DNA from 3 places in the Enterobacter sp. RIT637 genome. Region 1 is predicted to be linked to each of the others. Evidence: predicted binding sites of a transcription regulator. Region 1 holds the regulator's gene; each other region holds the start of a gene.
What was found. The regulator Fur, encoded in region 1, represses iron uptake genes when iron is present. The targets are predictions, from matches to a motif close to ATAATAATGAGAACNACTATCAA.
Positions count from the first base shown of each region.

Region 2: K5E19_RS06920 (TonB-dependent siderophore receptor) is a predicted target of Fur. The motif match lies at 2,079-2,101, and genes of this name have one in related genera.
Region 3: feoA (ferrous iron transporter A) is a predicted target of Fur. The motif match lies at 1,871-1,893, and genes of this name have one in related genera.

Region 1 is NZ_JAIHAZ010000003.1:160,297-163,579, forward strand. Features, by position in the region: gene chiP (chitoporin ChiP) at 1-1,133, shown strand, start outside; gene chiQ (ChiQ/YbfN family lipoprotein) at 1,184-1,510, shown strand; gene fur (ferric iron uptake transcriptional regulator) at 1,615-2,061, opposite strand; gene fldA (flavodoxin FldA) at 2,353-2,883, opposite strand; gene ybfE (LexA regulated protein) at 3,039-3,283, opposite strand, start outside.
Region 2 is NZ_JAIHAZ010000003.1:2,085-5,367, reverse strand. Features, by position in the region: gene K5E19_RS06920 (TonB-dependent siderophore receptor) at 1-2,011, opposite strand, end outside; gene yahO (DUF1471 family periplasmic protein YahO) at 2,215-2,490, opposite strand; gene K5E19_RS06910 (ABC transporter ATP-binding protein) at 2,641-3,283, opposite strand, start outside.
Region 3 is NZ_JAIHAZ010000011.1:48,505-51,787, reverse strand. Features, by position in the region: gene K5E19_RS15890 (Tex family protein) at 1-1,614, shown strand, start outside; gene feoA (ferrous iron transporter A) at 1,934-2,161, shown strand; gene feoB (Fe(2+) transporter permease subunit FeoB) at 2,191-3,283, shown strand, end outside.

The sequences.
Region 1 (3,283 bases):
ATATTGCTGCGTTCACCGCCATTGAAATGGCGGAAAACGGTGACAGCGGCCACCCGAACGAAATCGCCTTCTCCTCCAGTAACAAAGCGTATAAAGAAGACTGGTCTGGCGATAAAAGCGGTGTCAGCCTGTACAAGGCAGCAGCGAAATTCAAATACGGCCCGGTATGGGCACGTGGGGGCTATATTCAGCCAACCGGCCAAACGCTGTTAGCGCCGCACTGGAGCTTTATGCCGGGTACCTACCAGGGCGCGGAAGCCGGGGCTAACTTTGACTACGGCGATGCGGGTGCGTTGAGCTTCTCCTATATGTGGACCAACGAGTACAAAGCACCGTGGCACATTGAGATGGACAAGTTCTACCAGAACGATAAGAAAACCAAAGTCGATTACCTCCACTCGCTGGGCGCGAAATACGACTTCAAAAACGATCTGGTCCTGGAAGCTGCATTTGGTCAGGCGGAAGGTTATATCGATCAGTATTTTGCTAAAGCCAGCTACAAATTTGATGTTGTGGGCAGCCCGCTGAGCACCAGCTACCAGTTCTACGGCACGCGCGATAAAGCCAGCAATGGCACCGTTAACGATATCTATGACGGCACTGCATGGCTGCAGGCGCTGACCTTCGGCTACAAAGTGGGCCAGGTTGATTTACGTCTGGAAGGAACATGGGTGAAGGCAGAAGGGCAGCAGGGCTATTTCCTGCAGCGTATGACGCCAACCTACGCGTCCTCGAACGGTCGTCTCGACATCTGGTGGGATAACCGCTCTGACTTCAACGCCGACGGCGAAAAAGCGGTGTTCTTCGGTGCGATGTATGACCTGAAAAACTGGAACCTGCCTGGCTGGGCGGTGGGTGCCTCTTACGCTTACGCCTGGGACGCAAAACCTGCGGATATGGCAACACCGGACGCGTACTACGATCCAAACTATCGTCTGAAAGAGTCTTCTTACAGCCTGGATGCGATCTACACCCTGCAGGATGGACGTGCAAAAGGGACGATGTTCAAACTGCACTTCACGCAGTATGACAACCACTCCGATATCCCGAGCTACGCGGGCGGTTACGGCAACATCTTCCAGGATGAACGTGACGTGAAATTCATGGTCATCGCGCCATTCACTATCTTCTGATGAACACACCGGCGGGTAATGTTGTCCCGCCGGTATGGAGACTGCACATGATGAAAAAAATCGTAATCGTCGCGTTGCTGGCATCAGGGCTGGTGGCGTGTGCTCAGACTGAGGCACCAAAAGAAGATTCCCGCCTGAAGGAGGCCTATAGCGCCTGTATCAATACAGCGGAAGGGTCGCCGGAGAAAATCGAAGCCTGTCAGAGCGTGCTGGACGTGCTGAAGAAAGAGAAAGCGCATGAGCAGTTTGCGACGCAGGAGAATGTTCGCGTGATGGATTACCAGGCCTGCATTCAGGCACGTAAAACCGGTAACGATCAGGAAGTGGCGAAGCGTTGCGATAAGATCTGGAGCGATATTCGCAGTAACAATAAATAAGTTGCTTTACGCCCGGTGGCGCTGTGCCACCGGGCTTTTTTTTTGCCCAAAAACAGGCAAAAAAAAAGCCAACCTTACGGCTGGCTCAGAGTATAAACACGATATTATTTCGCGTCGTGCGCGTGGTCGTCTTCACGGCAATCGCCTTCAGCGCAGTGACCATACAGGTACAGGCTGTGGTTGGTCAGGCGAATGCCATGACGAGCGGCGATTTCACGCTGGCGTGATTCGATGGAATCATCGCTAAATTCAATAACCTTGCCACAATCGAGGCAGATCAGGTGATCGTGATGGTGCTGTTGGGTCAGCTCGAAAACGGATTTACCGCCCTCGAAGTTATGACGGGTAACAATGCCCGCGTCATCGAACTGGTTCAGCACACGATACACGGTTGCCAGCCCAATCTCTTCACCCATGTCGATAAGACGTTTGTAGAGGTCTTCCGCACTGACATGGTGATTGTCTGGCCCCTGAAGCACTTCAAGGATTTTTAACCGAGGAAGCGTTACTTTCAGGCCAGCCTTCTTTAATGCGGTATTGTTGTCAGTCATGCGGAATCTGTCCTGTTGCTAAACGATTCACTTCTAAAGAAGAAGTGACAGAAAATGCACTTGGGATAATGCGTCTCATTATAGAACTGCCATGGCTAAATGAAAACTGCAAGTCTCAAGCAAAGTATGCTTATAAAAACGTGGTATCACCAACAAACTTGTTCGATGGCATCCACTTTTTACCAGGGGGATATTGTACAGGTCTGAACGAAAAAGTTAAAAGTTTGTAGCAATTAATTTAATCGGTTTTACCTGGTAAACGGGCGCAACCTGAGTTGCGCCACCGGGAAATCAGGCGTTAAGAATGTCGTCGAGGTTCAGCTCTTCACGGATCTGCTTAACCCATTTCTCAACGCGTTCAGCGGTCAGTTCCGGCTGACGGTCTTCGTCGATGGCCAGGCCGACAAAGTGGTCGTCGTCTGCCAGGCCTTTAGAGGCTTCAAAGTGGTAACCCGCCGTTGGCCAGTGGCCGACAATCACCGCACCGTGTGGTTCAATGATGTCGCGGATGGTGCCCAGTGCGTCACAGAAGTATTCTGCGTAGTCTTCCTGATCGCCGCAACCGAACAGCGCGACCAGCTTACCGTTGAAGTCAACTTCTTCCAGGGTTGGGAAGAAATCGTCCCAGTCACACTGTGCTTCACCGTAGTACCAGGTCGGGATACCCAGCAGCAGGATGTCATAACCTTCGAGATCTTCTTTGCTGCTCTTGGCGATGTCGTGCACATCGGCAACGTCTTTACCGAGCTGTTTTTGAATGTTTTTTGCGATATTTTCGGTATTGCCGGTATCACTGCCGAAGAAAATGCCGATGATTGCCATGAGTAAAATAACCTCTTGAAACTTAATGGTATGGTGGCGCAATTTGTCCACGGATAAGGGCAATAATAGCAGAACAGGCAACCCTGCGGAAACAGCTATCGCGCAGGACTGCACTCTGTGCTACATGAAAAGGGAAATAAAAGGAATTTTCAGACTTATGCCTTGCTGCGCAATGTCTCAAGTTGGGTGATTAACATCTCTTCAATCAGTTCGCTGCGGCTGATGTTACGCGCCTCGGCCAGCTCATTTAGTGCATCGACGGCATCGGCGTTCAGCTTCAGTTCGACACGCTTAAGCCCACGATTTTTATCGCGTTTAAGCTGGTTGCGTTTATTAATACGCAGCTGTTCATCGCGCGAAAGCGGATTCGTTTTCGGTCGTCCCGGTCGACGCTCATTCG
Region 2 (3,283 bases), 160 kb from region 1:
GATCCAGCGTGGTGTAGCTGTCCAGCTTTTTGGTGTTTGCCAGGTCAGCGTACTGCGTGCCGGAGTGGTTCACGCGGGCGGTCGCCGTCAAACCGTCAACGGGCTTGATGTCGTATTCTGCGCCCAGCACGGCGTAGAAATTCGGAATACCGATCGCATCGTTGCCCTGATTCACGCCGTTTTTAGTTTTGGTCAGCTCCGCCTGCAGCCAGGTGGCACTGGCGTTCAGGCGCATCCCCAGCATCGGCTCGCCGAAGACGTTCAGCTCCACGCCACGGTTACGCTGCTCGGCGTCCAGACCGTAGTGGCCGCTGTCGTCGAGGATTGCCGACGGCATTTTGATTTCAAACAGCGCAAGCGATCCGCCCACGCGGCCGAAGTCCGCCTTCACGCCCACTTCGTTCTGCTTAGAGTGAACGATACCGGTACTCTGGCCGTAGTTGGTGGCGGTATTAGGTGCGGTTTTGCCCGGCTGCAGCGCTTCGGTGTGGTTGGCGTAGAGGGAAATTTCCTCCCACGGCTTGTAGACCACGCCGTAGGTGGGCATCCAGCGGCTGCCGTCGAAACCGTCCGCGTCGTTCTCTGCGCCGGTAATTTTGTTATACCCGCGAACGACCACTTTCTGATGGCGCGCCCCGGCGGTGAACAGCAGCTTATCGTCCAGCACGCCCAGGGTATCGCTCAGCAGCCAGCCCTGCGTACGGGTGCGCCCGCTGGTCAGCGGATCGCTGTATTTCCCGCCGGAGCCGTTGAAGTTAGTGCTGTCCGGCATATCGACGCCGGTGTTGTGATAGATGTTGGTGGTCGGGTTATCCTTCGCCGCCGACATTTTCCACGCGATTTTTTCGTTTTTAGTCATCGCGGAATACCCGACGTTGACCTTGTGCGAGACGAAGCCGGTAGTGAAGTTACCGCGAATGCCCGCCATCCCGCTGACGGAATCGCTGATGCGGTTGGTATCCAGACGGCTGACCGTCGCCTTGCCACTCTTGTCCACCAGCTTCGGCGCGCTGTAGATCCCTTCTTCATGCGCGTGCTGCGCGCCCAGGCCGGTATAGGCGGTCCAGCCGCCGGTAATGTCGTACTCGCTGCGCCACATCCCAAATTCGTTTTCGATATTGCTGTAGGCCCACTTCTGCGAGAAGTTGCGATCGTTTTTCGGCGGTTCAGGCACGAAATCCACCGCCGAGATGTTGACGCTGGTCGGGCTGCCGTGGAAGGTTTTCTTCTGATAGCCCAGGTCCAGCGAGGTGCGGAAGCGGTCGCCTTTGTAGTCCAGGCCGGTGGAGAGCAGCGTGGTGCGGCGGCGATCGTTCGGTACGCCGGTTTCCCCTTCACGATGGACGAGGTTCACGCGCGCGCCAAACTGGTCGTTATCACCAAAGCGACGGCCCGCGTCCAGCGTGGTGCCAATCTGGGAATCCGAGGTGTAGTCCACGCCCACTTTTGCCTGCGGCGTCTCGCCCGCATGTTTCGGCTCAAGGTTGATCATCCCGCCTACGCCGGAGCTTGCCGCACCGTTCATCAGCGAGTTGGCCCCTTTGAAGATTTCAATGCGGTCGACCATCTGGGCATCCACCACCTGACGCGGCAGCACGCCGGACAAGCCGCCAAAGGTCATGTCATCGCCGTCGAACTTCAGGCCACGAATACGGAACGTTTCCGCACTGTTGCCGTACCCCTGAACATACTGCACGCCCGCGTCGTTGGCGACCACGTCGGCAATGGTTTTCGCCTGCTGATCTTCCACCAGCTTCGAGGTATAGCTGATGATATTGAACGGCACGTCCATGGCGTTCTGCTGACCGAGCATCCCCATGCGTCCGCCATTTGCCACCTGCCCGTCGAGGAAGGCGGGCACCAGCTGGTCGCCGCCGGGTGTGAAATCACTCTCCGCCGCAGCCTGGACGACGAGGGTGTCCTCTTTTTTTTCATCCGCCGCCAGTGCGGAATGCGTCACTGCGCCAATGGCAAGCGCCAGCAGCGTTTTATGCATTGTGGTGTTGTTCATGATTAACTCGTTTAAATGTGCGCGCAAAAATGACCCGTGGTCGGGCCTTAGAATGGTGTTAAATGCAATGCAAATGAGAACTATACGCATTATCTATGCGTTATCAAGTGTAACCGCACATTTCTGGTTGCGAAAAGAGGTTAATCAGGACGGGGGAGCAGGACGAGAACAGCCACCCCACAGAGGGGGTGGCTGCAATAACATTATTTTTTCTTGTAGATATCGGCAGTGCCGTGAATTTTGTTGTTGGTATTACCGGAGGTCAGCACCAGCACGTCAGCGCCTTGTTTGTCTGCTTTCTCAATCAGCTCTTTCTTAGCATCATCAATCGATACTTCATTTGAAGTGTTAACAGTACCGATTTTTTCATACTGTGATTCTACTTTCTCGAATTCGTTTTTCGTCAGCAGTTCAGCAGCAAAGGCATTAGTGGTAAACAGAAACGCGGTTCCCAACAAAATAGCAGTCGTTTTTTTCATAACCTTTTTTCCTTGAGATTAATCAGCAACTACGAAAATCCTCACACACGATGATGAGGTGTATTGAGCATGGTAGAGAATCTCAGGAAATTCCACATGTTCGGGAAAATTCTTTTATAACAACCCATTGCATGAAATAACTAACGAATATTAAGAATATTCAAAAACGCGCGCGACGCCCGAGATATCAATGCGCACAGCCGCGCCGGGGTTCCACCCTGCCTGACTGACCGTTTTCAGAACAACAGGCTCCGGTTGCCCGGCTAAAGCAAGGGTGAGCGTGGACAAATGGCCCGTGAAATCCACATCAATAATCGAGACAGGGCTTTCATTCGGGGCGCATGCCGTTACGCGCAACTGTTCCGGGCGCATCATCACTCTGCCCTCTCCTGTCGCACGGGCATTGTCCGTGGGCACTTCACCCAGCGCGCACATCGCGTACCCACCGGAGAGCTGAGCGGGCAGGATCACCGCATCGCCAAGAAACAGCGCGGTCTCTTCGTCAACGGGCCGGGAGTACACGTCGTAAGGCGTACCCACCTGGCTGAAGCGTCCGGCACGCATCACGGCAACCTGGGTGGCAAAGGACAAGGCTTCGTTTTGGTCGTGCGTCACCAGAATCGAGGCCACGCCAGCCTCCGCCAGCAGGTCGGCGGTCGCTTTGCGCGTCATGGCGCGCAGCCCGGTATCCAGCGCAGAAAAGGGTTCGTCGAGCAGCATGACTGACGGACGCTGGGCCAGCGCGCGGGCCAGCGCAACGCGCTGCTGCTGCCCACCGGAAATCTCATGCGGC
Region 3 (3,283 bases), on a different contig from region 1:
CTGAACGCCGACCCGCAGTTTGACGAGCCGCCGAAAGAGAGCCACTGCGAGCAGATCATTATCGACCACCTTGGCCTGCGCCTGAACAACGCCCCGGCGGACAGCTGGCGCAAAGGCGTGGTGAGCTGGACCTGGCGCATCAAGGTGCTGATGCACCTCGAAACCGAGTTGATGGGCACCGTACGCGAGCGCGCTGAAGATGAAGCGATTAACGTTTTCGCCCGTAACCTGCACGACCTGCTGATGGCCGCTCCTGCAGGACTGCGCGCAACCATGGGTCTCGACCCGGGCCTGCGTACCGGCGTGAAGGTCGCTGTGGTTGACGGCACCGGCAAGCTGGTGGCGACTGACACCATTTATCCGCACACCGGCCAGGCAGCCAAAGCGGCCGTCGTGGTGGCGGCGCTGTGCGAGAAGTACAACGTTGAGCTGGTCGCCATCGGCAACGGTACGGCCTCACGTGAAACCGAGCGCTTCTACCTCGACGTGCAGAAGCAGTTCCCGAAAGTGACGGCGCAGAAAGTGATCGTCAGCGAAGCGGGGGCATCCGTCTATTCCGCGTCCGAGCTGGCGGCACTGGAGTTCCCGGACCTTGACGTTTCCCTGCGCGGTGCGGTTTCAATCGCTCGCCGCCTGCAGGATCCGCTGGCGGAGCTGGTGAAAATCGATCCGAAGTCCATCGGCGTGGGCCAGTATCAGCACGACGTGAGCCAGACACAGCTGGCGCGCAAGCTGGATGCGGTCGTGGAAGACTGCGTAAACGCTGTTGGCGTCGACCTGAACACCGCGTCGGTTCCCCTGCTGACCCGCGTGGCGGGCTTAACCCGCATGATGGCGCAGAACATCGTCTCCTGGCGCGATGAGAACGGTCAGTTCCAGAACCGTCAGCAGTTGCTGAAGGTGAGCCGTCTGGGGCCGAAAGCCTTTGAACAGTGCGCGGGCTTCCTGCGCATCAACCACGGCGATAACCCGCTGGATGCCTCTACCGTTCACCCGGAAGCCTACCCTGTTGTGGAGCGCATTCTGGCCGCGACCCAACAGGCGCTGAAAGAACTGATGGGCGACAGCAGCGCGCTGCGTAACCTGAAAGCATCGGATTTCACCGACGAACAGTTCGGTGTACCGACGGTCACCGACATCATCAAAGAGCTGGAAAAACCGGGCCGCGATCCGCGTCCTGAGTTCAAAACGGCGACCTTTGCTGACGGCGTGGAGACGATGAACGATCTGCTGCCGGGCATGGTGCTCGAAGGTGCGGTCACCAACGTGACCAACTTTGGCGCGTTTGTGGATATCGGCGTGCATCAGGACGGTCTGGTCCATATCTCTTCCCTCGCCGACAAGTTCGTTGAAGACCCGCACACCGTGGTCAAAGCGGGCGACATTGTGAAGGTGAAAGTGCTGGAAGTGGACCTGCAGCGCAAGCGTATCGCCCTGACCATGCGTCTGGACGAGCAGCCGGGCGAAAGCAACGCGCGCCGTGGCAACGGCGGCGGTCGCGAGCAGCAGCGTCCGGCCGCGAAGGCCGCGAAACCGCGCGGACGTGACGCCCAGCCTGCGGGCAACAGCGCGATGATGGATGCGCTGGCAGCGGCAATGGGTAAGAAACGCTAAGGTTGTCAATGCCCGGTGGCGCTACGCTTACCGGGCCTACGGTTTTGTAGGCCGGGCAAACGCAGTGCCGCCCGGCAAGCAGGCCGCTGGGAATTACAATAAATATGGCGCCCCTATATTTAAACCATTATTTATCACTCCATTAACAAATAAGTTTTTTATTCCTTCCCGGGTAATTCTGCAAATATTGAGCAAGGTCAATCAGACCGCAAATTAATACGATTAACAACATTCCGTCACAGTTTTAATATTGCTGATAAAAACTATTCTCATTATCATCATTGTGTAGATTATTTAACCTCTCGTGGAATCAGGCGCTATGCAATTCACTCCAGACAGTGCATGGAAAATTACCGGTTTTACTCGTGAAATTAGCCCCGCCTATCGGCAAAAGCTCTTGTCATTAGGCATGCTGCCCGGCTCGTCATTCCAGGTAGTACGCGTGGCCCCGCTGGGCGACCCCGTTCATATCGAAACCCGACGCGTCAATCTGGTACTGCGTAAGAAAGACCTCGCCTTAATTGAAGTCGAAGCGTTATCTCAATAACAAGCCAGCGGTTCAGTGAGTCTATTACAATGAAAAAATTAACTATTGGCTTAATTGGCAATCCTAATTCCGGCAAGACAACCTTATTTAATCAGTTAACCGGTGCGCGCCAGCGTGTCGGCAACTGGGCAGGCGTGACGGTTGAGCGTAAAGAAGGCCAGTTCACGACGACGGACAATCAGGTCACGCTGGTTGACCTGCCGGGCACCTATTCGCTCACCACGATTTCCTCTCAGACATCGCTCGATGAGCAGATCGCCTGTCACTATATTCTGAGCGGCGATGCGGATCTGCTCATCAACGTGGTGGATGCGTCCAACCTTGAGCGCAATCTCTATCTGACGCTGCAGCTGCTTGAGCTGGGTATTCCCTGCATCGTGGCGCTTAACATGCTTGATATCGCTGAGAAGCAGAAATTGCGCATCGACGTCGATGCCCTCTCCTCCCGCCTGGGCTGCCCGGTGGTTCCGCTGGTCTCTACCCGCGGGCGCGGCATTGACGCCCTGAAGCTGGCCGTTGACCGCCACGCAGGTAACGCCGACGTTGAACTGGTGCACTACGCGCAGCCGCTGCTTCGCGAAGCCAGCCAGCTGGCGCAGGAGATGGACACCGCCATGCCTGCCAGACAGCGTCAATGGCTCGGCCTGCAAATGCTGGAAGGCGATATCTACAGCCGCGCCTATGCCGGTGACGCAGCAGATAAACTCGACGTGGCGCTGGCACGCCTGAGCGACGAGCTGGATGACCCGGCGCTGCACATCGCGGACGCGCGCTATCAGGCCATCGCCGCGATTTGCGACGTGGTCAGCAACGCCCTGACGGCCGAACCCAGCCGCTTTACCGCCGCCGTAGATAAAATCGTGCTCAACCGCTTCCTCGGTTTGCCCATCTTCCTGCTGGTGATGTACCTGATGTTCCTGCTTGCCATTAACATCGGCGGCGCGCTCCAGCCTGTCTTTGACGCCGGTTCCGTGGCGATCTTCGTGCACGGTATCCAGTGGCTGGGCTACACCCTGCACTTCCCGGAATGGCTGACCATCTTCCTCGCCCAGGGGATTGGCGGCGGTATCAACACCGTGCTGCCGCTGGTGCCACAGATCGGCATGATGTACCTGTTCCTCT